DNA from 4 places in the Kaistella sp. CFF1-2 genome. Region 1 is predicted to be linked to each of the others. Evidence: riboswitches for the same ligand, from Rfam matches in the RefSeq annotation. Region 1 holds a riboswitch; each other region holds the start of a gene.
What was found. Region 1 has a riboswitch for S-adenosylmethionine ahead of AC5XHR_RS00095 (Na+/H+ antiporter NhaC family protein). Riboswitches for the same ligand answer to the same signal wherever they lie in the genome.
Positions count from the first base shown of each region.

Region 2: it holds a riboswitch for S-adenosylmethionine, as region 1 does, so the genes downstream of both, AC5XHR_RS08480 (hypothetical protein) here and AC5XHR_RS00095 (Na+/H+ antiporter NhaC family protein) in region 1, are expected to answer to the same signal.
Region 3: it holds a riboswitch for S-adenosylmethionine, as region 1 does, so the genes downstream of both, AC5XHR_RS06280 (O-acetylhomoserine aminocarboxypropyltransferase/cysteine synthase family protein) here and AC5XHR_RS00095 (Na+/H+ antiporter NhaC family protein) in region 1, are expected to answer to the same signal.
Region 4: it holds a riboswitch for S-adenosylmethionine, as region 1 does, so the genes downstream of both, AC5XHR_RS06175 (alpha/beta fold hydrolase) here and AC5XHR_RS00095 (Na+/H+ antiporter NhaC family protein) in region 1, are expected to answer to the same signal.

Region 1 covers NZ_JCAKLF010000001.1:13,094-20,878, reverse strand. The annotation lists gene AC5XHR_RS00105 (DUF2271 domain-containing protein) at 1-463, opposite strand, end outside; gene AC5XHR_RS00100 (ankyrin repeat domain-containing protein) at 470-1,945, opposite strand; gene AC5XHR_RS00095 (Na+/H+ antiporter NhaC family protein) at 2,068-3,387, opposite strand; SAM-I-IV-variant riboswitch at 3,432-3,527, opposite strand; gene AC5XHR_RS00090 (hypothetical protein) at 3,573-4,118, opposite strand; gene AC5XHR_RS00085 (helix-turn-helix domain-containing protein) at 4,492-6,018, shown strand; gene AC5XHR_RS00080 (hypothetical protein) at 6,172-6,771, shown strand; gene AC5XHR_RS00075 (hypothetical protein) at 6,811-7,635, shown strand; gene AC5XHR_RS00070 (hypothetical protein) at 7,685-7,785, shown strand, end outside.
Region 2 covers NZ_JCAKLF010000002.1:708,646-716,430, reverse strand. The annotation lists gene AC5XHR_RS08490 (HNH endonuclease domain-containing protein) at 1-650, opposite strand, end outside; gene AC5XHR_RS08485 (hypothetical protein) at 709-1,251, opposite strand; SAM-I-IV-variant riboswitch at 1,424-1,525, shown strand; gene AC5XHR_RS08480 (hypothetical protein) at 1,584-2,387, shown strand; gene AC5XHR_RS08475 (hypothetical protein) at 2,397-3,044, shown strand; gene AC5XHR_RS08470 (hypothetical protein) at 3,055-3,876, shown strand; gene AC5XHR_RS08465 (hypothetical protein) at 3,897-4,493, shown strand; gene AC5XHR_RS08460 (hypothetical protein) at 4,521-5,009, opposite strand; gene AC5XHR_RS08455 (hypothetical protein) at 5,177-5,941, opposite strand; gene AC5XHR_RS08450 (peptidylprolyl isomerase) at 5,944-6,639, opposite strand; gene AC5XHR_RS08445 (YceI family protein) at 6,795-7,472, shown strand; gene mutL (DNA mismatch repair endonuclease MutL) at 7,726-7,785, shown strand, end outside.
Region 3 covers NZ_JCAKLF010000002.1:252,352-260,136, reverse strand. The annotation lists gene AC5XHR_RS06295 (hypothetical protein) at 1-449, shown strand, start outside; gene AC5XHR_RS06290 (hypothetical protein) at 469-1,029, shown strand; gene AC5XHR_RS06285 (glycoside hydrolase family 20 protein) at 1,044-3,302, opposite strand; SAM riboswitch class I at 3,430-3,528, shown strand; gene AC5XHR_RS06280 (O-acetylhomoserine aminocarboxypropyltransferase/cysteine synthase family protein) at 3,645-4,940, shown strand; gene ctlX (citrulline utilization hydrolase CtlX) at 5,028-5,951, shown strand; gene AC5XHR_RS06270 (TonB-dependent receptor domain-containing protein) at 6,140-7,785, opposite strand, start outside.
Region 4 covers NZ_JCAKLF010000002.1:225,103-232,887, forward strand. The annotation lists gene AC5XHR_RS06155 (fatty acid desaturase family protein) at 1-599, opposite strand, end outside; gene AC5XHR_RS06160 (homocysteine S-methyltransferase family protein) at 663-1,682, opposite strand; gene AC5XHR_RS06165 (O-succinylhomoserine sulfhydrylase) at 1,712-2,887, opposite strand; gene AC5XHR_RS06170 (ACT domain-containing protein) at 2,947-4,485, opposite strand; gene AC5XHR_RS06175 (alpha/beta fold hydrolase) at 4,492-5,436, opposite strand; SAM riboswitch class I at 5,492-5,596, opposite strand; gene AC5XHR_RS06180 (MGH1-like glycoside hydrolase domain-containing protein) at 5,831-7,785, shown strand, end outside.

The DNA.
Region 1 (7,785 bases):
TGATGTAACCGCCGCCTGTAACGCCCGCTTTATTGTCTAAAACCGCCGATGATAAAGCAACTTCAGCATCTTTTGCGTAGTATTTTTGAGTTTCAACGGCAGATTCGAAACGAAGCTTGTAACCTTTGTCTAGTTTAGCTGTGTCAAATTCAATTAAACGTGTTGCTCTCGCTCCACCAGCAACCGAAGCGCCTGTAATTCCGTTTAATTTTTGCTTTTTAACTTTTTGAAATTTGTCCCATTCTTTCAGCGTGTTGTACCACTCATTATCGGTTCCTAAAACGCCCAAAGTCTGCTCGTACTGCCCTTTCGGATTGATTAGCGAAATCACCACATAGGCTTCTTTCCCCGAATACGCATTCATCTGAATCATTGTTTTGTACTTCGTTGTTTGACCGAAAATTGAATTGGACAAAACCAATGCAAACACGCTCAAAACCATAACTTTCCATTTCTTTTTCATAATCTTTTATTTCAAAAAGTCGATTGACACTTTATTTTTTGTTAAGAATTCGTTTTCCTTAGCCAAATCGTATGCCGTTTCTTCAAATTCTGTTTTTAAATCTTTTTTAACGCCTAAATCCACCAAAGTTTTTAGCATTTTATCGTCTTTAGAAACCAGCGCCGCCTTGTGCAAAGCTGAGTTTCCATCGGCATCTTGAGCATTTACATCAACACCCAATTCCGCTGCTTTTTTCACTAAATCGATTTCGCCTTTGTCAACCGCCAATAACAACAACGAGTTTCCGTTTTTTGGAGTCGATTTAAAATCAACGCCAGCCGTTTGCAACAAAGCTTGTTTCGCTGCGAAATCGGCAATCGCTTCTGGATTTGATTTATAGGAATTAAACCAATAATACGCTAAAGAATTTCCAGCTTTATCAGTCGCTTTTGCGTTGGCTCCGTTTTTAATTAATAGACTTGCAACATCAGCAGAACCGCTTTCAATAGCCTTCATTAGCGCAGTTTCGCCTTTTGCATTGGCTGCGTTTACGTTTTTAGATTTTGCTAAAAGTGTTTCAATTACTTTCGCATCTTTTCCTTGAGAAGCCATCATTAACGCTGTATTTCCCTCTTTATCGGCAATTCCTGCATCAACACCTTTGTTCAAGAAATATTGAATAATCTCAAGATTTGGTCTTCTCATCAATGAATTTAAAATCGTTGCTCCATTTGGATTTAAGGCCTTTGGATTCAACTTATATTTTTCTACTAAAGTTTGGAAAACATCCAATCCATTTGATTTTGCGCGCGAACCTTGAGTTGCAAAAAACAAAGCTTGGTCGGTTGGTTTTACACCTTTCGCAATTAATTGATCCAAAATTTTGAAATTCCCCAACTTCATTGCATAATCTGCAACCGTTCTTCCCGCTGCATCTTTATCTTGAAGCGACAAACCTTTAGAAACGAAATAATTCGCCAACTTTAAATCGTCATCATTCGCAATGCTCATCATGATTAAAGTTGAACCGTCTTCATGCTTCAATTTTGGATTGGCTCCAGCTTTAATTAACGCATCAAAAACTGCCGTATTTTTGTTTCCAGCTTCGGCTGCATACTCGATAACAGACGAACCATGACTGTCTTTATAATGCACATCCGAACCTTTCGCCAAAAGATAATTTACCAATTCTAAATTTCCAGAAGCCGCAGCCCACTGCAAATACGTTCTTGAATGGTGCGTTTTTTTATCAATCGAATTTCCTTCCTGCTCGATCATAAATTGAATAACAGGCGTTGAAACCTTATTGTTAATCGCCATTACAACGGGATCAAAGAATCCTCCATTCTGTTGTGACGGACTATTTCCTTTTGCGATTTCTGCTTTTACAGTCTCTAAAGTTGGGTTATTTTTCCAAAAAGCACCATCTAATAAGGTATTTTTTTGAGCTTTCCCGAAAGCAACAGCTACTAAAAAAACAGCAGCAAAAAAGATCTTTTTCATAAGGTATATGGTATGATTGATTCGTTAATTTTATTTATAATAATTATAAATAACAAAATTAAGAATAAAAATAACACCTCCAAAAGAAATATTAAAAAAGTGATAAAATGCAGGAAATAAATTTATTCAGCGGCTGTAAAATTATCCGAATTACGGATTTTAGCGACTCCTATATATATGAAAACAGCAATAAGTAATAGAAACAAGTAGAAACTGTTTTGTAATAAACTAGGATAACTAATCGAATTTTTACTGTAACCCGTTAGTATTAAAATTTGTGCTCCATAGGGAATAATCCCTTGTACAAAACACGAAAATGTATCTAAAATAGAAGCTGTAACTCTAGGCTTTATATTAAATTCTTCAGTAATTTTTTTGGCAACCTTACCTGTAATGACAATAGAAATTGTATTATTCGCTGTTGCAGCATCTGTTAATCCCACAAAAGTTCCTATTCCTAATAAAGCGGACTTTGGTCCTGAAATTTTCTTTCGAATTGAACCTAATAAAGCGTCAATTCCACCAGCTTTTTCAACCAATGCCGCTAAACCACCTGTTAATAACGACAAAAGAAAAATCTCCGTCATGCTTGTAAAACCCTCATACACCTTCTTCCCAAACTCCAAAAAGCTAAAATCATGATAAATAAAACCGAAAATTCCACTTAAAGCAATACCTATAAGTAAAACGAGAAAAACATCCAATCCAAAGAAAGCCAATAAAATTACGGCGAGATAAGGAATAATAAGTATGGGCGACTGAGCCTCCGAGCTCAATGTATTTTGAACACCATCCGTATTCCCTGAACCAATATAAATATAGATTAGAAACGCAATAACCGCTGCTGGAAATACAAAACTGAAATTATTCTTGAACTTATCTCGCATATCACAACCCATAATTTGAGTTGCCGCAATCGTTGTATCTGATATTATGGAAAGATTATCCCCAAACATAGCACCCCCTAAAAGCGCCGCTCCTACAATATTAATATCGCAACCTCCAGCCTCTGAAAGTCCAACTGCTATTGGACCAAGAGCCACTATTGTCCCGACCGATGTTCCTGAGGCAATAGATAAAAATGAAGCTATAAGAAATATTCCCGCGGGATAATATTGAGGGGAAAGCGTCTGAATTCCCAATTGCACAATGGCATCAACACTACCAATGGATTTGGAAACTGCTGCAAAAGCACCCGCCAAAATATAGATGATGCACATTGTTAATATATTCCGGTCGCCACAACCCTCCAAAAAAGTAGTTGTTTTTTCTTTCATGGAACCTTTTAACATGATAAACGCCACGATAATTCCCACAATAATTGCGATTGGGGAAGGCATTGCGTAAAAATCATTATAATAAATACCAGCTCCTAGAAAAACCAGGATAAAAACGAAAAATGGAAATAAAGCCCAAATAGGATTTTTAAAAATTGTGTTCATGCATCAGTAATTCTTACATCAATCCGATAAACACAATTCAGAGAAGCATCAACGTTTTTTCCAGAAATGGCTTATCGTTTTTAGCACCTTGCTTGTTGTTGCAGGTTGCTACCCGACTTTCGGGGTTCTTGATAATGCCGCAAAGATATAAAAAATTAGAAAGATGAAAAAAACACCTTTCTTACCTATTTTACTTTTTCTAATAAATAGAGTTTGGCTCCAGAAAAATAAAGCTTGGGAAGCACATTTCCTTCTAAAACTAACGTTTTGTTAGAAACATCAATAACCGAAATATAAGAATTATTCCCGTATTCAATAAAATTTTCTTTATCTCTAGTTAACGGATTTTTTCCAAATTTCAATTTATATTTTGTCCAATCTTGATCTTCGGATGAACAATGAGCTTGTTTGAATTTGGATTTATTGGTTTTAAAAACTAACTGATCAAAAGCTTCTCCGCACTCACTTTCAAAGGATGTTGCTGGATTTGAATCTTTTTGAAAATCGTCGAAAGTACCATGATACACTCCAACTATTTTCCAAGTTCCATCCAAGCCATCTTCATTAATTTTGCCTTCAGCTTTTTTGACCGCCCAACTTATTCCATTAACGGTTCCTTTAACGGTTTTATAAGCCACTTTTGTAGCACCTTTTACAACTTTGGCTGCCGTAGAAACGACGCACGATTGCAACAAAAACAAACTGGTTATTAGAACTAATCCCTTTTTCATAAATCTATATTTTCGTTCTGCAAGCAAGATACAATTAAAATATTTTGAAAATAGTACACAATTATCAATTATGCTTATATTCTAAAAAGCAGATTCCTACACCGAAATATGGACAATAAAATAAGTCTACTACAAATCTACATTTAAGTGATAAATAGAATAATGTCAAAGTTTATAAGATGAAACATCCATTACATTGCAAGAAATCAAAAATAATAGCAATCTAAATTAATTATTTAGAACAAATCTTAACTTAATAATTGAATATTCCCAAAATAAATACTATATTTTTGCATAATACAAAGAGTATCTTTCTCTTTGTATCTGTGTTAATATGTGCCTTAGAACTCCCATTATAGTATTCTTACTTATAATGGCTATACCTATATATAGCCAAAGCAATCCTAATGAAGAAAAACATCAGCGATTTCTGTTCCACCAAAAACAAGCAAAAGAGAGTAATCTAAATTTAGAATACAACGGCTTACAAGCTTTAAAAAACGCGCAAACTCCATATGAATTTTCTTATTCGTACTATATTTTAGGAGTTAATAAATTTCGTCAAGGGGAATATGCAAATGCCGTAAATTTACTGGAATCTGCAGAGCATTTTGGAAACCAAACAGACTCAACACGATTAAAACGCGATTATACTCTAACCTTACTTTTGGCCTATCGAAGAGCAGGACTTATAATGCAATCTAATGAGGCGCTTGATCGCGAAAAGAAATTAATTGGCCAATCAAATGATCCTTATAAAGAAGCAGAAACCCATTATATACTTTCAAAAATTAATGATATTGATGAAAAGTATTGCCAATCCGCCATCCAAAAAGAAAAATATTTGAATTTAATTCCACCCCAAGTACGCAAGAAAGACCTTAATTTTATTTTTGCGGTCTATGCGCAATTGGCTTTTGCACAATTAAAGTGCGGAAAAACGGAAGAAGCTAAAAAAACAATTTCCAAAGCTGATCAGCTTATAAGTCAGATACCATCTAAAAATCCAACACTATCCGAAATTTTAGAGCTTTCTAAAGCGTTAGTATTAGTTGAAGAAAATCAAAAAGATCAAGCTTTAGAACTCTTTAATAAAGCGTATCAAACATCAAAAAAGAACGGGACAAAAGCTCTGACAAAACAAATTTTAGAAGAACGTTTAAAGTCCGAAATTGATCCTGCATCTATACAAACAAAAATCCTGCATGAAATTAACGATTTAACGAACAAAGAATCGGAGGTTTCGAAAGATTTGACCTTACATGAATCAAAAAAAGAACTCAAAAAATTACAAAGCCAAAAAACAAAAATCACGGGATGGATGGTCTATTGTATTGCATCCATAGTTCTGATATCCATTTATATTCTTTATAAAACTCGCACTGCTAGAAAAAGAAGAAAGCGCTACGAAGACTTGCGAGATCGCCTTAATCGAGAAGAAAATCATAGTTCTGAAAATACAATCTCAGAAAAAGAAAAAACACTAACGACACAAACAAATCTCAAGAAAGAGCTCGATAATGAAGCTGAAATCTTGCAACGATTGGAAGCTTTTGAAAGGGAAATTTTGTTTACAGCGCTCAATTTTTCAGCAACCAAAATGGCAACTATTTTAAAAATTACGCCAAGAAATCTAGGTTACTTTTTAAAAAAATATCGAGGTGAAGATTTTTACAGCTATCTAAATTCGGTTAGAATCGATTACATATCAAAAGAGCTAAAGAAAAACCCGCAACTATTTAAGTACAAAATTGCTGTGATTTCGGAAATGGCTGGCTACAGTTCGCACACGCAATTTGCAATAAACTTTAAAGCAAAAAACGGAATTTCTCCATCACAATATATCAACTATTTAAAAGAGGAAAATACCTCAGAAAACTCACATTTTAAGCCAAAATAGATTTTACAATTTTCCACAACTGATAATCAATACAATAAACTATATAAAACATTTTACTTTAAGCACCCAAACGATAGTTTAATCTTATTAAGTACCATCAATTCTATCTAAATTTGCATCGCGTTATAAAAACCTAGAAACATACTCACAACATTGAATAAAAACGACTTTTTTACTAAATCAAAAACATCCTTTTCTAATAAATTTTCTATACTAGAAATTTTATGGGTGAGCTTGTTTTTTATTCTGATGAGTGGTTCCATTCAAATTCAGGGACAAATCTATGTTAGTGATGGTGCTCAAATTTTTAATGAAGGACAAATTGTTTCAGGAAAAATAATACATGAAAGCGAAACTGATCAGGAAAGTTTAATAAGTGCAAAGACTCTTCCCCGTGAACAGTTAAACGAACAAACAATAACTTCAAAAAATGGTTCGTCTAAAGCAACAAAAATAAAGTTCAAAAATGATGGACAAGCTTTTCAGAAAAAACTGAAGAAGCTAACTGTAAAATACACACCAAAGGTTTCTACTGAAGAAAGCGGTACATTCGCTAGTAATCCTAAAAATCAGAACACTGTAGCGCTTGGTTCAAGCAATAGCACGTATTTCGGAACTATAATTACGCAAGTTGGTCTTCCTCTTAGAACTCATTTCGAGGAAAAAACTACTAGAATAATTTTTAATAGTCAACCTTTTTCTAATTGGACAATTCAAACAAATTCTATTCGTCCTCCTCCATTTTTAGTTTAAAGTCGACAAAAATTTCAAAAATTATTAAATTATAGAAAAATGAAAAAAAACATATACACCCTATTTTCAATTTGTCTGTTCAGCTTGGGATTCAGTCAAGTAGGAATTAGAACGAATACACCTATTGGGGTTTTTAACATTGACGGTGCAAAAGATAATGCAGGTTCATTAACGCCATCGCCTGACCAACAATTAAACGATGTAACTGTTTTACCAAACGGAAATGTTGGAGTTGGAACAATTTCACCAACTCAAAAACTAAACATACAATCCGTAAAACCAGGTGACGCTCCAGTTCCAGGGTTTAGACTGGAGGATGGTAACCAAGGTAAAGACAAATACTTATTAAGTGATGACAATGGAGTTGCGACATGGAAGGAATTAGGATCTACTAAATCAATTATTAATGGATCATCTGCTAAAGCTGCAGTTTCATCTGATGAGACTTCTGTATCCTATAAAAACACAACAATGGCCATTAATTTAACAAAAGGAAAGTGGCTTTTAAATCTTGGAATAGACCTAGAAATAACTGCTGACTTACCCGATAATTCTATTTATTGGCTAAAAGGTTATTTGTCGTCTAGCCCAACAAGTGTGACGCAATCTGGATTTAATATCGTAGGAACACAAGGTATTAACACCCCAGATTCTTCTTATGCTGCTAGAATGATGAAAGGAAATATTAATAGCTCTCATAATTTTATGGGCGGGACTTTAATTGTCAACGTAACTAGTGCTGCTGCTACTATTTATGTACTTGTAGAGAATAAGGCCAGAATTGCTGGAACAACTGGTTCGATGTGGAAATTTGATCCTCAAATTACATCAAATTATTTCACAGGTGTTCCTGTAAACGAGTAAGATTGCTTAGGTTATTCTTACAAAGTACAATCATTTAATTAATTATAAGATGAAACAAAATATCATAGGATTAGTTGCTCTATTAATTTCAGGAGCACTTTTCTCACAAGTTGGTGTAAACACCCCAAATCCGCAAGGAGTTTTCAATAT
Region 2 (7,785 bases), on a different contig from region 1:
AATATACATTCTATAGATCCCATCTCTTTAAAAACCAACTTCCAATAATCCTTAGTCTGATTTACAAGGCTATTTCTAGTTGCTGGCTTGATTAATTTATTTGGAATGTCTGGAACATTAGGGTTTCTTGTTTGTAAAAACAAAGCTAAGTTCCAATAACAAAACTCTTTTAAAATTTTAGAATTTTTCGTCAAATAGTTCTGCCACAAAGGGTTTATCTTAATAAAATCCTTTTCTAAACCGTAAATTGCCTTCTTCTCAAAATCTTGAGAAGCATTATATACATCTTTTTTTGATTTGTTGGGGAACCAAGGAGAAAGAAACCAATGCGGAACATTTTTATCAAAATGATTCAAGACTCTTACTGTTTCTTTATTATTTGATGATAATAATTGATTTAGTATTTCTGTTCTATTTTCGTCGATTGTTATTCCTTCTGTTTCTCTAATTTTCAGAATTGCATCTTCAATCATATCAAAAGCTCCAAAAGACAAGTGAAAATAGTTTATTGTATACCAAGAAGCGCTAATCATTCTTGAAAACAATTCTCGTTTAGAAATCTCCAACTTCCCTTGCTCTACAGATTCAATTAATGCAAGCAACCAATAATACTTATATGTTGCTGTTGTTCTATTAAAAACAGCAGACAAAAGGTTTACAGGAAGTTTTTGGGAATGAGGTAAGTGCATGTTGGCTCGTTGTAATAAATCAAATGTTCTTTTTCCTTTTCCTAATTTCCAAAATTAGCTTGTGCTTTTTCATTCCTTTCTTAACTGATTCTTTTTTAGGTAAAACAGATTTATCAGGAACTTTAGCCATAACTTTTTCTGGTTTCTTCAAGTTATGAATATCCCGGTACAACCGCCCTCTTTGAGAATCAAATACAATAGTATCAAGTAATAAGCAAATGCCCTTATAAATGTCATGTCCTTGGATGTCCAGGGTATCTGGAAACTTTTTCTTGTCCAAGGTCCACCCTTTTAAGCCTATTAATAACCTGGGACTATTTGGCTCGTAGCCTCCTTGAAATAAAATGTACTTCAAAGGCTTCATTTCATGAGATGGTAAACCATCTTTACCCTTAATAAAAAGTTTTCTCCTAAAAAACTCCGTATTATCTCGATACTCAACATTTTTTAATTGTTCCCTCATTTCATCAAGGTAAACATTTTTAATAGTTAAGTAAAGAATATTCTCTTTCTTAAGATTTAGTTGGTCAATTACCTTTTGTAGTTCTGGTGTGTAGCTCATTATTTTCAAATAAAATACTTTTATAGTTAAAAAAAAACACTTTATTGATTCTCTTATCTAAAGAATTATTTGCTGATCATAGTAAATTCATTACTTTTCTAATGAAAACATTTAAAAATAGGGATTTTTATTGTTTTTGCACTCAATTCTAAAAAAGATTTCTATATTTGCAACATATCATCAAGAGATTCTGATTATTTCAGAACACCAACCGAGCTTTAACCTGCCACGGTGGTATAGAATGAGGGCAAACCTGCCAAAATAAAAAAGGTTATTTCCCACAATTTTTCTCTTGTTATGATTTGTAATTGAAACATTATAAATTATATCATATGTCTACAACCAATTTAAGTACAGATTTATCTAGTACACAGCCAGAACACTTAGGCTTCCAAAAAGTACGAGGCGAAAAGTATTGTCTTAAAACGATTGATATGGTCCGATTCATGGTTTACAACAACTACATAAGCGGTGAGTCTTATGAAAATGACGGCTATGAAGAACGCACATCAATTATTGCAAAAGCTAAAAACAAAGACATTCTCAAGTTCTTTGAAGGGTATTTTGAACTTTATCACACATCAAAATACGGTTCCCAAAAAGCAGAATCGTACAATAAAGTATTTGAAATTTATGAAGAAGAAATTTTTCTAAACGGGCATTACCGTTGTACAGAAATATTTGACTACGATTTAAATTTATACCAAGAATTAAGTACAATCCTCGGAAGAAAAGCTCTTATTATGGGTACTGATGATGACATCTACTTAAGTTTAAAATGCCTCGATGGAGAAGTCATACAATATGAAGGTTCAATCACTTATGATTCAGACGATGATTCTTATGGAACACCCTATTTTGGAGATTGCGACGCGAAAGATTGTGCTGTCGAGCTCGCGAATATCTGTATGGAAAAATCAAAATACAAGGCCTATTCAAAAGATGAATTACAAATTGAAGTTTACAATCGTCAATTTACCTATAGTATGAAATATAAAGATAGCGTGATTGTTGACTTATCCGACTTCCAATATGCCGAAGATGAAGAAGAATACGATGATACGGTTTGGATCTTCGATGAAGATGATTTAATGAATCCTGACGCTGGAATAATGTTACAAATTAGTGAACTATAAAATTTAAAAATGATGACTAACACTATCGTATACACGCATGATAAAGACCGTTTATTAATTGGTCAAAAATACGTTTCAAACAAAAGAGAGATTTGCATCAAACTACTCTACCCATACAATGGAATCGCATTTTCTTTAGTTCCTAAACTTAGTGGTGCTTTTTGTAAAGAATCATCAGCATATTGGGAAAAGGAAATACTCAAAATTTGCTTCCAAATTTCTGACATAGTAGAAAAGCAGAGCGAAGATATCATCAAAGACTATTATCAAATCATAAAAGAACGTTTTTTTGGAATCGAAGACTCAGATGGGCAAAACAACGAATACTTCGATAAACTCAAAACTCTTGAAGAAATTTATTTCTCAGAACTTCCAAGACATAATGCTTTTAGATATACTTTGACGGGTAATTTAACAAGAGTACTTAATCAACATATTCTGGCTAATGGAATACAAAAGAAGTTTTCATTGCAAGCAAAAATTCAAACTCCGAGTATTTTGAATCCAGATTTTGAAGAATTGTATTCTAAAATGGATCAAAAAACTAAAATTGAGATACTAGCAGAGTTAATTTCTTCTCAAAAAATATCAAACTTTAACCCAATGCTAAACGTCGAATTCTTTGAAAGAACAAATAAGATGTATGGAAACCTCTAAAACATAAAAAATGACAAAATTATTTGTTCAATGGATGCTCGGTCAATTCTTAGTTGTGGAAGTTACCTACTTCGAAAACTATTATATCGAAATGGAGGTTCTATATCCATATCCGGGTATTAAAGCTGATTATTTTTCCGAATCCCTTGATTTCACGAAAGATGAAAATGCATGGATAATTAAGAATTTCATCAATAGAAATGTAGAAGCACATTTGCGACTGCTATTTTGTGCTAATGAAGTAGACGTCATGGCTAAATGTTTAGAAGATGAATCCTCTGAAGAGGTATATGAAAAATTCGCCATTGATCTTATTCATGACACCAAGAATGATTGGTGGGAAGAAAGCTATATGAAATACTTTAGCACAAAAACCATCACAAGTCTCTCAAAACATATTCAAAAATACCTGAAGGAAGGCATTGTAGATTTTAAAGACAATACCGAGTACATAGATCGTGAAGATGAAATTGACAAAATGATGAAGGCTATTATCATTAAAAACCCAAATGAGTTGTATTTCTTTCTATGTGATCGAAGGTTCAATAAAGAAGTAAATTCATATTATAGGAAAATTGAGCCTAAAATAACAAATGATTATAAAAATATGATATTGGTTGCTTTACATGAATCCTATTATTCATATCCAGATTGTTCCTATACGACAGAATCATTAGTGCTCATTCAATACTATAATCAACTAAGTGAATCTGAAAGAAATGAACTAAAGGAAGAATGCCGTATTGATAAAACATGGAATCCTTATCAAGATATTGTAAATAAGAAAACGTATGAATGGAATCCTTTTAACGCTTTTTTAATAGTAGAATGAATTTTAGTACACACACATCAATGTCACAAGAAGAAGGGACAACCTTTCACGAAATATTCGGAAAAGCAAAGATCGATGATTTTACCGTCTTAGCCACTCTTGAAGTTGATTGTCAAAGTTTTGACATTCCTCTGATATACTATTACCGAATTACAGCAGACAATTTCATCCAATTTATAGCGCTGGTTGAAGATTGTAAAATAAAAGACGAGGAAAAAATTGAGAGTCAATACAAATACAATGCTAGAAGGTCTTTCCAAGAAAATTTAATCCGATGTTTTGAAGACATTTTCCATAAAAGATTACCCTTTCAGTCGTTACCGTACAATTGGAAATCACAACACCTTAATGACACTGATTTTGAAACAATTATAACTTCTATTAAAGACAAAATAAAGGGTTTCACCACAAGTCCTTTATTAGAAATTTTCACAAAATTTATGTTGAATCCTAAACCCTATAATACGGAAAAAGGACTCTATTATGCCAACTGCGTCGGTTCTAATAGCCATCACATTTACATCGATATCAATACAGATGAATGGGGATGCGGATACTGCCGAAAAAAAGGGGGAGTAAAAGAACTACAGGAGTGGGTAAATGTTTCCTTAATATAGAAAAAATACTCTTGCCAATTTACTAAATTACTTTTGTGAGTATTTTTTAATTGCTTTTTTTAATTCAATATTAAATGCTCCTGTTAAGAAATCTTTGTCACTAAATATATTATCAAAAATATGCAATGAATCTATTTCTTGAACCCTACTATTTAAATAAGCAAACCCTAGTTCAACAACATTTTCAAAAATTTCTGAATTGGAATTCACTTTAAACTTTTCAAAAATCGCACCTGGATAAATAAATACATTAGATAAACCATACTCAAATTTTGGAAGTTGTAATTTCCCTTTTTGCAATTCGTAGTTCTCATTATTATATGTGAAAACCAAAAGATCAAAAGCAACGAAAAAACATAAATAATAAACAAAGTATGATCGTTCTTCTTTTGACATTTTTGAGAAGTCAATTGATGGAAAGCCAAGGTAAATCATCCCTTCACTTGATGAATAGTACTTTTGTTCAATTTTTAATAATTGAGCATTCAAATGATTAAAAAAAATATCTACTTGCATTATTTAAAACACTGTTAAATCTACAATTACGCCATTTTCAACTATTATATAATTCATCAATCCAAGCTTGTACTTTCCATCCTGCAACTACTTCTTCAAAAGAAAATGCACCAAATTTTGCGGAGTATTTTTTGTTTTTAGGGTCACACGCTTTTATTCGGATATAGTTATAAAACTACAGGTCTTTCACGAATCTCATAAGGAATATCTTCGAAAAGCGGTGTATTTAACATTGATGGTAGCCAATTTTCAACACCACCCAAAATATCAGCATCGCTCACTCCTTTAGAATTAAAATCAGATTTCAGCACTCTAAAAGCAATATCTTTAAATTCAGTCAAAGATAAATCTACAATACCTTTCTTAATATTTAATTTCAACAATTCTATAACAATTCTCAGCCTTACAATTATGTCCCCATAAATAGAAATACTTTCCAAATGCCTGACAGACTCATAAGTAGATTCAATTGAAGAAAACATAAAATAATCGCCCTCTTTTGTATAAAACCAATTTCCATCAGGTAAATCAGTATTACTGTAATTTAAATAAGGGAGTGTTGAAATGTCAATTTGCTGCTCTTCATCTTTAACTTTTATAGCTTTCCCTGTATTTCTTAATCTGGGTGTTTCAGAAACTACCCTTCCAAACAATAAATTTGATTTGTCATAATTTACTTCTTCATCAAAACTATTGTATACAGACAACAAGCAAGTATCAAGTCCATTAATTTCTTTTAGAGAAAAATAAGAAGCATTGATATACTCATAATTAAGGTGCTCTAAAGATTTTATTTCCTTGAAAGGAATGCACGAAAGAGGTATTTTAATATAATTCAATTTGATTATCCAAATCTTTCTATTTGATTTTGATTTCCATTCTTTGTTGCTCCATTCTTTGTTTATATTTGGTAATCGTCCTCTCTCAGCCAACCTTACTTCCTCTTCACCATCTTAGCCTTGATGATACGAACGTCCTCTAAGGGTCGATCTTTGTCTTCACCTTTGCTCGTTGGTGTTGCGGCAATTTTATCCAAAACATCAAAACCTTTAACTAACTGACCAAATACGGTGTAATTTCCATCCAAATGCGGTGAGCCGCCCTCTTTCATATACGAAGCACGTCGATCTTGCGGAATCACAGCGCCTTTTAATCGTTTCGTTTGCAACGTATCCAAAGCTCCACTTGTCCAAACTTTTCCCTGAACAATGTAAAACTGGCTTCCACTACTCGCTTTTTGTGGGTTCACATCATCACCTTCCCGAGCTGCTGCTAAAGCTCCTTTCTTATGAAACAAAGTAGAATTAAATTCTGCTGGAATAGTATACGCTGGTCCGCCTTCACCTAAAGGTTTTCCTTTGGCTGCGTTTCGACTATCTGGATCACCTGATTGAATCATGAAGTTTTTAATCACCCGATGAAATAAAACCCCATCATAGTATTTCGTTTTCACTAACTTGATGAAATTGTCACGATGTTGAGGCGTTAAATCACTTAAACGCAATTCCATATCGCCATAATTGGTTTGCAACAATACATCTTTTTGATAATCGTTCTTCGTGACTTTTGTCGTTGTACAACTCATCGCAAGCGCCAAACCAACGATTAAGAATTTATTTAGGTGTGCCATAATTTTGTTTTAAACAAATAGATGAAAAATTATTCAAGTGGTAAAAAATATTTAATGGAATTTTTGCTTTTATTATCATACATCAAGAAGAATATGATTTGGAGATCCTAACTTTGCCACCTAAATAATACGAAAACATTTAAAAAAATAATAAAATGAAAGGTTTGAAATTATCATTTGTCGCTTTAGGATTAGCTTTAGCACTAGTATCTTGTAAAAAAACAGAAACAGATACGACTTCAACAGGTGAAAAGCAAGAAGCTGCTGCACACGTTGGCGAAACATATACTGCTGAGAAAGCCGTTAGTACCGTGAAGTGGACTGCAGCGCACAAAGGAGGTGTTGCTCCAAGATTCGGGACGCTTTCTATTACAGAAGGAACATTTGCAGTTGATAATGGAGCGGTAACTGGTGGTAAATTCGTCATCGATATCAACTCTCTTGTAGTTGATCCAGCTTCGGTAACAGAAGCAGACAAAAAACCAGAAGAACTTGCAGGACATTTGAAATCGGCTGATTTTTTTGACGCTACCAAATATCCATCTGCTACATTCGAAATTACAGGCGTAGCTCCGTTTGATGCTACAAAAGATATAAGTAAATTGGAAGGTGCAACAAACGTTGTTAGCGGAAACCTTACTTTAAAAGACAAAACGGTTAATGTTACTTTTCCTGCAAAAATTTCAATTACAGAGGCGGGTGTAGATCTAGCAGCTAACTTTACAGTTGACAGAAGCGCTTGGAACTTGACCTATGGCACAGAAGGAGACCCTAAAGACTGGGCTATTTCTAAAGACATTGACATCGCATTGGATGTTAAAGCAAAAAAATAACTTTTCTTGATAAAAAGTAAAATGAAAACACCTCGCAAAATGCGAGGTGTTTTTTTTGAATACTATAACTTTAATCGTAACTGAGAAAGCCCTACAATACTTTTTAGCCAAGTTTTCATAATAAATTTCCACCCTTACATCTATCTTCTTTCCTATTTTTTCTTGGTTTTCAATTCTTGTTTCTAGATTTTATAAAAAATTTTTTATTCGCATTAGGTTCACTATTTTTGTACGTCTTTTTACAAATCAGTTTATGTCGGATATCATTCAGCTTTTACCAGATCATGTTGCCAACCAAATCGCTGCGGGCGAA
Region 3 (7,785 bases), on a different contig from region 1:
ATGCCTTGTACAAAAACAAAATTGACTCTACCAAAACGGATATTTGGGAATGCGGAACTCCTTTTGAATGGTTGGATGAAAAATGGATGGCTCAAAAGTACGGGCCAAAATCGGAGTTGGGAGACCTTCCAAATTTTGACGGAAAGATAACAACGATATATGGTAAAAACATCGAGTTTACGACCAATGATCACATGGTTTTGCTCAATAGTGGGAACGTGGAAAGCAATTCATTTCATATTGTTTCGCACAACATAACGTTGGATAAAAATACCAAGCTAAAGGATTTTAAAAAGCTTTTCCCCAAAGGAGATTATTATGTTTTAGAAGACTCGGATGAAATGCATGCTCGATTTTCAATTGGTAAAAATGATGTGGAAGATGCTTTTCATTTAGTTTTTAAAAATGGAAACTTAGAGTTAGTTACTTTATGGTGGCTTTTATGCTAAAATTAGGTTGAAACTAAAGATGAAATTAATAAAAAACACTAAAGAATTCCTGAGAAAAATAGGTTTTCCAATACTTGGATTGGCTTTACTAGCTTGTGAAGCGAAGGAAGGAAAACAGACCGAAGTGGAAAACGCCTCTGAGCTAAAAACACAAATTATTCATGAGATTGCAAAGACAATGTCACCGAAAGACACATTGTTTTTAGTGAATGAAAGGACAGTTGGAGTTTGCGGTAACGATGACCGATATGATGGGGTAACGACTCCCGAAGAACGATTTGAAGAACTTAAATACATTAAGGAAAATCCGTATTTCATCGATCTTGCGACCGGTTTTGATGAACAGTATTCAATTAATGGAAAAACAATTTTTGTCGGTCACGGTTTTGATGATGAATTTACTTCTGCAACACATCATTTTTACAACGATTCATTAAAAATCAAGAAAACGGTGCACGACATTCATCCTTTAAAAGTTACAAAAGACAGCGTTGAAATCCTTATCCAAAATTATTCGGATAGTCAAGATTTTAAACAATTACTTTTCGTAAAACGTAATTCTAGTTGGGAAAAGCGATAAGTTTTTTTAATCTTTTAATTCACTGAAATTTCATCGACAAAAAGCCAAGCTTTGTTTTCTGCTCCAGGCATTCCTTTCGGGATCACACCAAAGTTGGAAACAATAACTTTTACATATCGAGCCGTAGTTTTCGGCAGGTTGATTTCGATTTTTCCTTTTGCATTTTGAATTTCATTTGCTTCAACGACTTTTATCGTTTTAAAGTTTTTTTGATCTGATGAGGTTAAGATTTCTACTCGCTTTGGTAAGTATATCCAACTTCCTTGACGTTCTAAAGAATTCAAAGAAATCGAACTAAACTCTTCTTCTTTTCCTAGATCGATCGTTGCATTTACATCATCACCCGAGAAACCTAACCATGACTTACCGTGATTTTTAAAATCTCCTTGAATCCCATCAACAAGAGTAAAAGCACCGCCAACATTGTAGGCAACATTGGGTTCTTTTTCTAACGTAATTGGTTTTCCCGTAGCTTTAGAGAAGCTGAAATTTCTTTTGGTTATTGGACTTTTCATCAATCCATTTTCAAAGTATCCTGATTTTATAGTCGTTGATTTTGCAATGGTAAAAGGAGCATTATATGTTGGTGATTGCGTAGTCGGATCTGTTCCATCTAATGTGTAATGAATATTCGTGGGATCATTTGCGGCCGAAAGTTCATATTTAATAGTTCCATCCGCATTTTTAGTGATCTGATCCGAAACTTCAAAAATAGCCTTTGAATATCGAATTCCTAACTTATTAAAATCTTTAAAATGCTCTAAAACACGGTTTTCAAACGCTTTGTATTCTTTTGGTTTTGAAGTTCCCCAAGCCACTTCAGAAAGAGCGAGCATTCTTGGGAAAATCATATGTTGAACATGTGGAAAATTCAAAATATATTCCGTCCATAAATTTCCTTGGGTTCCCCAAATATATTTGGCTTGCGCTTCATCTAGTTCTTTCGGTATTGGCTGATATTCGTACACTTTTTTCAAACGAAGGTCGCCTCCGATTGAAATAGGTTCTGTTTCTGGATTTCCTTGATAGTAGTCAAAATAATTGGTAGAAGTAGGCGTCATAATCGCTTTATGCTGTGTTTTTGCGGCATGAATTCCGCCTTCAATACCTGTCCAACTCATAACTGTTGCATTAGGAGCGAGTCCACCTTCTAAGATTTCATCCCAACCAATAATTTGTTTTCCCTTGGAATTCACAAATTTTTCAATTCGGGTGATGAAGTAACTTTGAACTTCCATTTCGTTCTTGAAGCCTTTTTCTTTCATCAAATTTTGTACAAACTGACTTTCTTTCCACACAGTTTTGGGAGCTTCGTCTCCACCAATATGGATGTATTCGTACGGGAAAAGCGGCATTACTTCGGATAAAACATTTTCTAAAAAAGTGAAGGTTTCTTCTGTTGGGCAAAAGATATTTTCCGAAACGCCCCATTCTTTCCATACTTCGAAAGGTCCTTTAGTACAAGCGAATTCTGGATAAGCCGCCAACGCTGCTTGAGCGTGACCAGGCATTTCGATTTCGGGGATTACATCGATATGGAGTTTTTTAGCATAAGCAACAACATCTTTAATTTGATCTTGTGTGTAAAACCCACCGTATGGGATTTCATCAAATTTCATATCAGCATAGTGACCAACTTGAGAACCGATTCTAAATCCACCAACAGAAGTTAATTTCGGGTATTTTTTAATCTCAATTCTCCAACCTTGATCGTCTGTAAGATGCCAATGAAATTTGTTGTATTTATACATCGCTAGATAGTCCAAATAACTTTTCACTTCGTCAATAGTAAAGAAATGTCTACAAACATCGAGATGCATTCCACGATATTCAAATTTTGGATAATCGGTTATCTGCAATGCAGGAAATTGATTGTCTTTGCTTTGTTTTAAAATTTGCACTAACGTTTGTATTGCATAAAATTTAGACGCTGGCGAAGTATATTGAATGTGAATTGATTTCGACTTTCCATCGGAGTTTAATTGATATTCATCTTCGTTTTTCGACGTATATTTTTCAACGAAAACTTTCGTTTTAGAATTTTGATTGGTAAATTCGAACGGATATTTGTTTAGAAAATGATTAAATAAATCCACTTCTTTAGCCAAATTCGGGTTGTTTTTGTCAATGAGCTGAAGCTGCTTTTCGATAGCAAATGACGAGTTCGAGTAACTTGCTGAAACAGGCTCTGGAATTAGCGCTAATTTAGTTTGTCCAAATACAAATTGCGTTGCAAATAATGCAATAAGAAAAGCAAGTAGGCTTCGTTTCATAAAGGAAGATTTAGAATTCTAAATTTAGATTTTTTTAATGAATACGCAAAAAAAAGGTTAGTCCACTTATTTGGTAGATTAAAATATTTGATTTACATTTGTCATGTTAAACGATCATTGAACACATCACTTATCAAGAAAGGCGGAGGGAATTGACCCGATGAAACCTTAGCAACCTGTTGAAAAATAAGGTGCTACTTTCAACCTGAAAAGGAACAGATAAGACGAATACAGTAGAATTCTATTTTCAAGATACTCACTCTTTCGGCTTGTCGAAGGAGTTTTTTTATGCTCTTTCGCTTCTTTTAAAGCTGATGTTTCGGTATTAAAAAAATTAAAAAGATGAGTACATTACATTTTGAAACATTGCAATTGCATGCGGGTCACGAAGTTGATCAAGAGACGAATTCTAGAGCGGTACCTTTGTACCAAACAAGCTCGTATACCTTTAATAGCGCAGAACACGGCGCGAATCTTTTTGGATTAAAAGAATTCGGGAACATCTATACCCGAATTATGAACCCAACTACGGATGTTTTCGAAAAACGAATTGCTGCTTTGTATGGAGCGGCGGGAGCATTGGCGGTGGCTTCTGGTCATGCGGCTCAATTTTTGGCAATCACTAATATTTTGCAGCAAGGCGATAATTTTGTGACGGCGCCGTATTTGTATGGTGGTTCGCACAACCAATTTAAGGCGAGTTTTAAGAAATTGGGCATTGAAGCGCGTTTCGCAAAAGATGATAACCCAGAAGATTTTGAGGCTTTAATTGATGAAAATACAAAAGCCTTGTATTTGGAAACCATTGGAAACCCGACATTGAATATTGCCAATTTTGATGCGATTTCTGCGGTGGCAAAAAAACATGGAATTCCGTTAATTGTTGATAATACATTTGGTGCGGGAGGTTTCTTGTTCAATCCATTCAAGCATGGAGCAGATATCGTTGTTGAATCGGCTACAAAGTGGATTGGAGGTCACGGAACTTCCATTGGTGGTGTGATTGTGGATGGTGGAACTTTTGATTGGAGTTCTCCGAAATTTCCTTTGCTTTCTCAACCTTCAGAAGGGTATCACGGATTGGTTTTCGCTGATGTTTTCGGAAAAAATTCACCTTTTGGAAATATTGCATTTATCATTAAAGCGCGCGTAGAAGGATTACGAGATTTTGGTCCAGCGATTTCACCTTTCAATTCATTTTTACTTTTGCAAGGTGTAGAAACGCTTTCTCTTCGTGTGGAACGTACAGTTGAAAACGCTTTGAAACTAGCTAATTATCTAGAAAATCATCCGAAAGTTTCTCGAGTTTTGTATCCAGGTTTGCCCAGTTTTCCCGACTATGAAAACGCAATTAAATACCTAACCAAAGGTTTTGGTGGTGTTTTAACGTTTGAATTGAAGGGCGGAAAAGAAGCCGCTGTTGGCTTAATCGATCATTTGAACTTAATTTCGCATTTAGCCAATGTTGGTGATGCAAAAACATTAATTATTAATCCCGCTTCGACTACGCACGAACAACTTTCTGAGGAAGAACAGAAAAATGCTGGAATCTCTCCAGGCTTGGTGCGCTTAAGCGTGGGAATTGAACATATCGACGATATCATTGCCGACTTATCTCAGGCTTTAGATACGTTGTAAACCCATATTTCTCATTTTTATTTTCAATTTTGGCTCTGTCTTGTTGCAGAGCCTTTTCTTTAGTACATTTGCGAAAAGTCTAATATTATGCAAACAACGGATACTGTTTTGATGGTGGAACCTATCGCATTTGGTTTTAACGCGCAAACGGCAGAAAATAACTATTTTCAAGTTCAAGACAAAAGTCAAAATACGCAAGCCAAAGCATTAGAAGAATTTCAAAATTTCGTTAGTAAACTTAGAGAAGCAGGGGTTCGTGTTTTGGTGGTAAAAGATACGCTGGATCCGCATACGCCAGATTCTATATTCCCAAACAATTGGGTGAGTTTTGGTGAGGATGGAGAAGTTGTTTTGTATCCTATGTTTGCTCCGAATCGACGTGTAGAAAGACGTCAAGATATTTTAGATTTTGTTAAAAACGAAGGTTTCGAAATCTCTAAAGTAACCGATTGGTCTCGTTTTGAAAATGAAAATCGTTTTTTAGAAGGAACGGGAAGTATGATTTTCGATCATCCAAATAAATTAGCCTACGGTTCTGTTTCATTGCGTTTAGATGAAAAGTTATTTATCGATTTTTGTGAATCGATTAGTTATAAACCGGTTGTTTTTCATTCCTATCAAACGGCAGGAAATGAACGATTACCAATTTATCACACCAATGTGATGATGTGTGTTGCTGATCAATATGTTGTTATTTGTTTGGATTGTATTGATGATGAGCAGGAACGCAAGAATGTTGTAGAAACTATTGAGAACTCAGGAAAGGAAATCATCGAAATTTCAGAAGGACAAATGCAGCAATTTGCTGGAAATATGCTTCAAGTTCGCAATACGGAAGGAACTCCTTTTCTCGTTATGAGCGCCGCTGCGAAGAATTCTTTAAATGAAGAACAAATTCAGAAAATCGAAAACTACAACGCGATTATTTCTTCGGATTTAACAACAATTGAAACCAATGGTGGCGGAAGTGCTCGTTGCATGTTAGCGGAGGTTTTTTTACCGAAAGCATAAATCTCTAGCCCTGATGGAAGCGGCATCCTTTGGGATTGACGTGAGGCGGCGGAGCGAAGCGGAGCCGTCCGAGCCACAAGCCTAAAGATACAGCGGACAGCAGGAAATAGCTTCTAATAAAAATCAAAAAAACTTCAGCAAACGCTGAAGTTTTTTCTTTGAAAAATATAATTTAATATGAAGTGAACTTATCTTGTTCTGTTTCTAATTTCGTCTGCAGCACTGTTTACACTACGCATTTTTTTGATTTTCTGATTTCCAAAATTGTACACAACGCTCAACGAAACATTTCGTCTAAACTGATCATTGCTTACGTAATTGTAGTTTCCATTGTCCTGATAATCTTCGATCACGACAACGTTTGTTTTCAAAATATCAGTTGCATTTAGAGCAAACGTCCAGTCGTTCCAGATTTTTTTGATGCTGAGGTCCAAACTCCCTAGGCCTTTCAGCAAGCCAAGTTCAATCTGTTGTTTATTAACATAGAAGAAATTTACGCCCGCAAACCATGTTTTTGCTCTGTCTAGACGGATGGTGTTATTGGTTTGAATAAAGAAACTCGTGGATTTTGTCGAATTTTGATATTCTGGAAACGTGTCGCCTGAAGTTGGGTCGATGCTTAAGCTACCGTCATTGATATTTCGTTGAACTCCAACATTGAAATTGGTTGTCCAATATTGTTTAAACAAAGATTTTTGAATTCCAAATGTAAGTGACATTTCTTGTCTGTCTCCAAAATTGGTTCGAATGTAACGTAATTGATGCTTGTCATATGTCGTTCCATCGGGCCTAGTCGGGATTCCTTGCAACGGAACTTGCGTAATTACATCTTGCATCAAAGAATGATTCAAAATCAAGAAATAGGAATTTTTGTACATATACGTTAACTCTTGATTGTAACTAGATGATGCTTTTACAAAGGGATTATTCTGCGTATAGTTGGTATCGGTAAGGATATTTCGAACTGGGTTTAATTCCCAGAAACTTGGTCTTCGCATACGGCTTGAGAAGGCATACGAAACATTATTGTTATCGTTAATTGCATAGTTCATGCTGACGTAAGGCAACCAATTGGAATAGTTTCTGTCGATTTTAGCCAAACTTGGATCAGGTGCATTGTCTGATGTTCCTAAACTTTTCGTGTATTCAAAACGAGTTCCTACTTTTCCAGAAAATTTTTCCGAGAATTTTTTTTCTGCGGTAACATACGCTCCAATAATATTTTCTTTGTAGATGAAATGGTTAGGTTCGTACTTTGGATTTTCTAGTTTATCTCCATTTTCGTCCTTCAAATCAGCTATGTTTCCGTTTGGATCATAAATGGTTGTTATGTTTTTTGTGTCGTTGTCAGTTTGGGTATGGTTGTAATTTCCGCCAATAGAAAGTGTAAAATCTCCTATGAATTTCTGAATAAAATCTGCCATCGTCGAAAAATTGTTGATTTTTTGCGGCATATTTTGATACACATATTGCGATTTTTGATACGAATTTTGGTCTGCCGTGCTCAAATAGGTGAAATTATCCGTTGATTGAAATCGTCTGTAGTTTAAATAAGCGGCATTTAGGTTTAATTTACTTCCTAAACTGTCTGTTTTTAGCTCGTAGTTTAGGTTAAAATTATTGTTGTAGCTACGTGCGTTTTCCTTGTTTTTGGTTTGCGTATATTTTGTTGCCCAAGCATTTTTGTCTTTATCAAATGTTCGAATGGTATTAAAAAATTCCATTCTCGAATCATAACTTTTATTTGCCCAAGTGTTCCAAGTTAATGCAATATTGGATTTGTCATTTAGCTGATAATCGGTGTTGACGTAACCGCCAAGGTTTTTATTTGGAT
Region 4 (7,785 bases), on a different contig from region 1:
TTCGTTGCAATTTTTGATTGGGTTTTCTGAATAACTCTACCCTCATCAAAAAAATCTCGAAAATCTCGAATAAACATCCAATTGAACAGATATAAAGGATAGACAAAAATAAAAAACCAATGTTGAAATTTTTGTACACCCCGAGGTCCGCCGTATGGATAAATTTTCAAAAGTCCACTTTGCTCAATATCCGTGTCCCAACCATCCACATTTGGATAGGCATGATGACTCGCGATATGCCTTCTCTCCCATATAAAACTGTTGGCTCCTATAAAATCAAAAATCTTGAGAACAGCTTTATTGTATTTTCTATTTTTAAATATATTGTTGTGAGCTGCTTCGTGAACTAAGTTCAGATAAATAAGCACTAACAAAATGCCCATTGCTACGAAACTAGCCACATAAACCCCTACATTTTGCGAATTGAAAATCGCTACCAAATACGACGCTAAGTATAATGCTGGAAGCAAAAAAACTTTGATGCGTATGATCTTGTCTCGATCTTCAGGAATGGCTTCCACCCGTTTATTCACACGAGCTCGAAGTTCATTAAACAGCTGCGTATCTTCTTGATTCTTATTGTAAATCGGCTTTTTCATTTTCGCAATCTTGTATGGTTTCCTAACAAAAATACGAATGAAATCCTAAATACAAAATGCTATTTAATCCAAATTTTCTGTCACTCCAATTGGTCGCGGCGCATAGTCTTTTGCTAAAACGGCTAAAGCACCAATATGCTCCGGCGTTGTCCCACAACAGCCACCAATAATGTTAATTAAACCTTTCTCCATATATTCTTTCACCTGATCCGCCATCTGTTCTGGCGTTTCGTCGTATTGTCCAAACGCATTTGGTAAACCCGCATTTGGATACGCAGAAATTGCGAAATCAGAATGTGCCGAAATCGCTTCTAAATACGGTGTTAATTGTTTTGCTCCCAAAGCACAATTGAAACCAACACTTAGCAAATTCAAATGCGAAACAGAAATCAGAAAAGCCTCTGCCGTTTGTCCGCTTAACGTTCTTCCTGATGCATCTGTAATTGTTCCTGAAACCATAATCGGAATCTGAATTTTACGTTCATCTTGAATTTGGTCAATGGCAAAAAGCGCTGCTTTTGCATTCAAGGTATCAAATATCGTTTCTACCAAAAGAATATCTGAACCACCATCCAAAAGCGCTTCCGCTTGTTGTTTGTACGCCAAACGAAGCTCGTCAAACGTAATCGCGCGATAGCCAGGATCATTAACATCGGGACTCAAACTCGCCGTCTTATTCGTAGGTCCCATAGAACCCGCAACGAAACGAGGCTTATCTGGATTTTTAGCCGTAAACTCATCGCATACTTCACGTGCAATTTTAGCCGATTCGTAGTTCAGTTCATAAACCAATTCTTCCATGTGATAATCCGCCATCGCAATGGTTGTCCCGGAAAAGGTATTGGTCTCCAAAATATCCGCTCCTGCTTCCAAATACTTTCTGTGAACCTCGGCAATTGCCTGTGGTTGCGTCAATGAAAGCAAATCATTATTTCCTTTAACGGGCGACGCCCAATCCTGAAAACGTGTTCCACGATAATCTTCTTCTTCGAATTTGTATCGCTGAAGCATCGTTCCCATCGCACCGTCCAAAATCAAAATTCGATTGGATAGCGCTTCATATAATTTTTCTGAATTTTTCATACGAATCTTCTTTTTAAAAATTCTACGGCTTAATCTAAAGCTTGTTTTAGATCAGCAATAATATCATCTACATGCTCCAAACCAACGGAACAACGTACCAAACCAGCGGTAATTCCCACTTCTTCTCTTTCTGCATCTGATAACTTAGAATGCGTAGTTGATGCAGGATGCGTAACAATCGTTCTCGTATCTCCAAGATTGGCAGAAAGTGAACACATTTTAATTTTATTCAAAAAATTTCGGCCACCTTCAATACCTCCTTTCACTTCAAAAGCAACGATATTTCCTCCTAATGTCATTTGCTTTTTAGCAACTTCGTACTGCGGATGCGAAGGTAAAAACGGATATTTCACCAAATCAACATTTGGATGGTTTTCTAAAAACTCAGCAACTTTAAGCGCATTTTCGCAATGCTTTTCAACTCGAATAGCTAGCGTTTCTAAACTTTTACTCAAGACCCAAGCATTAAAAGGCGACATCGCAGGACCTGTGTTCCGTGCAAAAAGATAAATTTCACGAATTAAATCAGCTCTACCAACGGCAACACCGCCTAAAACACGACCTTGACCATCAATCAATTTAGTTGCGGAATGTACCACGACATCTGCTCCAAATTTAATTGGTTGTTGTAAATAGGGCGTCGCAAAACAATTGTCAACAATAAATAGCAAATTATGTTTCTTCGCAATAGTTCCAAAATATTCTAAATCCAACACCTCAATCGCAGGATTGGTCGGTGTTTCAAGATATAAAATCTTGGTATTGGGTTGAATTAAACTTTCAACCGTATCTGCATTTTCTGCTTTGAAATACGTAGTTTCAATATTCCATTTTGGGAAATATTTCGTGAACAACGTGTGTGTCGAACCGAAAACCGATTGACAACTTACAATGTGATCACCTGCATTTAGCAGAGCTGCAAATGTCGAGTAAATAGCCGCCATTCCCGTTGCGAATGCATAACCCGCTTCGGCACTTTCCATTTGTGAAATTTTATCTACAAATTCCGTCACATTTGGGTTCGAAAATCGGCTATACAGGTTTTTATCTTTCTCTTCTGCGAAACTGGCACGCATATCTTCCGCATCTTCAAAAACGAAGCTTGACGTTAGATACAACGGTACGGAATGCTCATCAAACTGCGTTCTTTCCGCTTGCTGTCTGATGGCATTGGTTTCAAAATGATTGGTTTTCTTATTTTCCATTTTCAATTTTCGATTTCTGAAATTAGCTCAGAAAACGTGTTTTTTATTTCAATTTATTTTTAAATCGTTTCGCTTAAACGTAGAATATCTCCAAAAACGCCACGAGCCGTAACTTTCGCGCCTGCGCCTGCTCCCATGATTACGATTGGATTCTCACCATAACTTTCGGTGTAAATCTCGAAAATCGAATCAGAACCCTTCAATTGACCTAAAGCCGAATTTGCAGGAACAGAAACTAATTTCACATCCAAAACCCCTTTGTCTTGGCTTAAATCTCCATGAAGATCACCCACATAACGCAATACGTGATCTGGTTTTTGATTTTCTTTTATCGACTTATATTCGGTATTCAACTCATCCAAACGACCGATAAATTCGTCTTTTGGAATTTCCAATAAATTCTGTGGAATCAAATTTTGAATATTAATATCCGAAAACTCATTAATCAAATCCAATTCACGAGCAAGAATCAACAGTTTTCTCGCAACGTCGTTTCCAGAAAGGTCTTCACGTGGATCTGGCTCGGTGAATCCTTTTTCCATCGCTTCGCCAATAATCGTGGAAAACACCTCGTCACGAACAGAAAAATTATTAAAAATATAACTTAACGAACCAGAAAATACACCTTTAATTCGAGTGATATTTTCTCCTGATAAGTGTAATAATTTAATCGTATCAATTAACGGTAAACCAGCGCCAACATTGGTTTCGTACAAATAATGTTTCTTGTTTTTATTTAAAATTTGACGGAAGTTTCTGTATTTCGCAATGGGCAAAGTATTGTAAATTTTGTTGGACGAAATCACATCAAATCCGTTTTCTACAAACTCATCGTAATTCAAAACAAATTCTTTACTCGCCGTATTGTCCACCATCACAAGGTTTTCTAGATGATGTTCTTGCGCGTAAGCGATTAAATCTTGAATATTAAACTCATTCTGCGAATAGTTAATTTTTTGTCTCCAATCACTTCCAAAACCCGCTTTATTCAAAGCCATTTTTCGTGAATTTGCAATGGCTACTACCTTTAAATCAATTCTCTTTCGATTCAAAATATCGTGTGCCGAATCTAAAATTTGCTCCACTAAAGTTCCACCAACATTTCCGTGACCAATTAACGCTAAATGAACCGCTTTTGGCTTTCCGAAAATTTCGGTTTCAATGATGTTTTTAGCAAGTTCCGTTTGATTTTCGGTAACGACAATATTCACACGTCCGGCTGAAGCCACCTGATTCAACAATAACGGGTAAATTTTATGACGTTGAAGCTCCGACAAAATTTTCGAATAATTATCCGAAACAAAGCCAATAACCGTCAATTGATGAATACTGTAAATCCCACTCACCACGCCTTGGTTGTTTTCTTTTAGGAACTCGTCCTTCAAAACTTGGACGGCTTTTTCGGCATCGCTCTCATCAACGAGTACAGAAATCCCGTTTTCAATCGCCTGTTGTGAGATCACTCCGACGCTAATTCCTCCTCCATTTAAAGCATTAAAAATTCGAGAATCGACGCCTATTTGTCCAAGGAAATCTTTTCCTTCAAAATTCACCAAAGCCTTGTTTCTGTATATATTGATTGTGTTCTTTTCTGACATAATTACTTAAAATATAGGTTTTAAAATTGCGTTTAATTGTTCGTATTCCATTAAAAAGGCATCATGCCCATGAATGGATTTTATTTCGTGATAGCTTACGTTTGTTTGATTTTCATCTAAAATTTCAAAGGTTTTTTTGATTTCAAATGCGGGATAAAAAAGATCGGTATCCACGGATATCAAATGAATTTCTGTTTGAATGGTTTTGATTTGCTCTTCGGTAACCGAAATCGTCATCAATAAATGATTCATCAATCGGTAGGCTTTAAGTGTAAATCGCTCGCTCAAACTTTTTCCGTGATACGAAAGCCAATCGTGCGACTTTCGCATTTGTTTTACCGCGTCTGTTTCACCTTTGAATCTTAAATTGAGGGATTCGGGAGTTCGGTAGCATAACATGGCATGAATTCGAGCTTTTTCTAGAGGTTGCTCTTCTGTTTCCAATAAAAATTTCTGAACCAAACATTGCGAATGCAACCAATCTGATGTTTTATAATCGGTGGCAACGGGAATAAAAATTTGTGTTAGATTCGGATTTAAAGCCAACATTTCCCATCCAACAGAACCGCCAACGGAACCTCCAATTAAAGCGAACAGTGATGAAATTTTTAACTCTTTAAGTCCCAACAAAAACAAACGAGCGATGTCTTTTGCAGTAAATGTATTGGAGTTTTCAATTGTGAAATCGTCATAGCCGTTCCCCGGAATATTGAATGAAAGAACGGTGTATTTATCTGTATCGATCACTTTTCCGGCTCCCACCAACGTTTTCCACCAGCCATCGTCACCACCAACATGGGAATTCCCTGTTAGTGCATGATTAATAAGCACCAAAGGTGCATGATGAAGCTCTTGTCCGAATACTTGATACGACAATGAAAGTGTCTCCCAATGCGTTGCATTCGAGCTTGTAAAATTATGTAGTTGAATATGGTGTAGCGAAGTTTTCAATTTCTTTTTTTCCTTAAAAATCCATCGAAAATGCTACCTGTAGAAGTAAAAGTCTTTGTTATCTTTCCCAATATTAGGAGTAGAATTTAGCACCTTCTTCGTTTCCGAAGGGTTGCCAAGGTTTCACAGAGTCTAATCTCTCCACCTTTCTCAATAACATTTTCAATATGTAAATGAACAATTTTCTTATGCAAATATACGCTAACGAAATTTAATCTACCAAAAAAGTTTTATAGAATTTCTACAATTCGTTGTAAACTCCTCAACATCGGACTTTGTTGGAGTTTTTATTAAATTCATCATGTTCAAAATTGAAAATTTTATATAAAAAATTAGGAATCAACAAATTAAATATTCTACTAAATCTTTTTTATTTTTGCACAAATTTGAAATGATGAGTGAAGAACTGAAACGTTCAGCAGACGAAAATTGGAAAAAATGGGGACCTTATGTAAGTAACCGCCAATGGGGAAATGTTCGCGAAGATTATAGTCCAAGTGGCAACGCTTGGGAATACACAGGTCACGATACCGCCGAAAGCTACGCCTATCGATGGGCAGAAGAAGGAATTGCAGGAATCTCCGATGAAAAGCAACGTTTATGTTTTGCTTTTTCTTTTTGGAACACCCAAGATAAACGCGTTAAAGAGCGTTTTTTTGGACTGAGCAATTATCAAGGAAATCACGGCGAAGACATTAAAGAAATCTTTTACTATCTCGATAATACACCAACGCATTCCTACATGAAAATGGTGTATAAATATCCTACTACAGCCTTTCCTTACGAACAATTGATCGAGGAAAATGCAAAGCGAACTAAAAAAGAGCAAGAATTTGAAATTATCGATACAGATATTTTCAAAAACAAAGACTACTTCGATATTTTTATTGAATATGCAAAAGGTTCGGAATCGGATATTTTGATTCGAGTTACTGCAGTTAACCGAAGTCATAAAACGGCTCCATTAGTCATTTTACCAACTATTTGGTATCGCAACAATTGGAAATGGGGATACAATGAATACAAACCTTCCTTAAAGCATATAAAAGAAGGAAACATTGAAATTTCGCATGACGATTTGAGTATGAAGAATTTCTACTCTCGAACACCATTAGACGATGCTTTTTGTGAAAACGAAACCAATACCAAAAAACTTTATAATTTTGTTTCAGATGGGTATTTCAAGGATGGAATCAATGATTTTATAGTTCATGGAAGTGAAACTATCAACCCTGAAAAACAAGGAACCAAAGCTAGTTTTATCATTAAAACTGTTTTAGAGCCAGGCGCTAGGCAGCATTTTGATTTCCGATTAACGGAAAAAGAATTAGAAAACGCTTTTGAAGATTTCGATGCTATTTTTAATCTTCGACTTCAAGAAAGTAATGAATTCTATGATTTGGTACAGAAAGATGTGACCAATGAAGATGAAAAAAACATCCAAAGACAAGCTTTTGCAGGACTTTTGTGGAACAAACAATTCTACCATTACAATATTGGAAAATGGCTGAAAGGTGATCCTAATTTTGAAGCGCCACGAGATTTCAATCATTACGTTCGAAACACAGATTGGAAACACCTTCACAACAAGGACATCATCTCCATGCCCGACAAATGGGAATATCCATGGTATGCGACTTGGGATTTGGCGTTCCACTGCGTTCCTTTCGCGTTGATTGATCCGCATTTTGCAAAAAATCAGTTGTTGTTGCTTACCAAAGAGTGGTACATGCACCCGAATGGGCAACTTCCAGCGTACGAATGGAACATGAGCGATGTAAACCCGCCTGTTCACGCTTGGTCTTGCTTCAGGGTTTTTAAAATTGATGAAAAAATCCACGGACGTCCCGACTTACTATTTTTAGAAAAAGTTTTCCAAAAGTTATTGTTGAATTTTACTTGGTGGGTGAATCGCAAGGATAAACACGGAAAAAATATTTTCGGTGGCGGATTCCTAGGACTCGATAATATTGGTGCGTTTGACCGTAATATGGAACTTGAAGACGGCGATCACTTAGAACAAGCTGATGGAACGTCTTGGATGGCAATGTACGCACTGAATATGATGCGTATTGCGATGGAGTTGGCGCAGCATTATCGTGTTTATGAAGATATGGCGATTAAATTTTTCGAGCACTATCTGTATATCGCAGAGGCGATGGAAAATTTGGGAACCAACAACCAAGGTCTTTGGAATGAGGAAGACGGTTTCTTCTATGATGTTTTACAATTATCCGATGGGCAAGCGTTGCCATTACGTTTGAGAAGTATTGTTGGATTAATTCCGATGTTTGCGGTGGAAATTATCGACCATAATTTGTTGGAAAACATGCCGAAGTTCCAAGAACG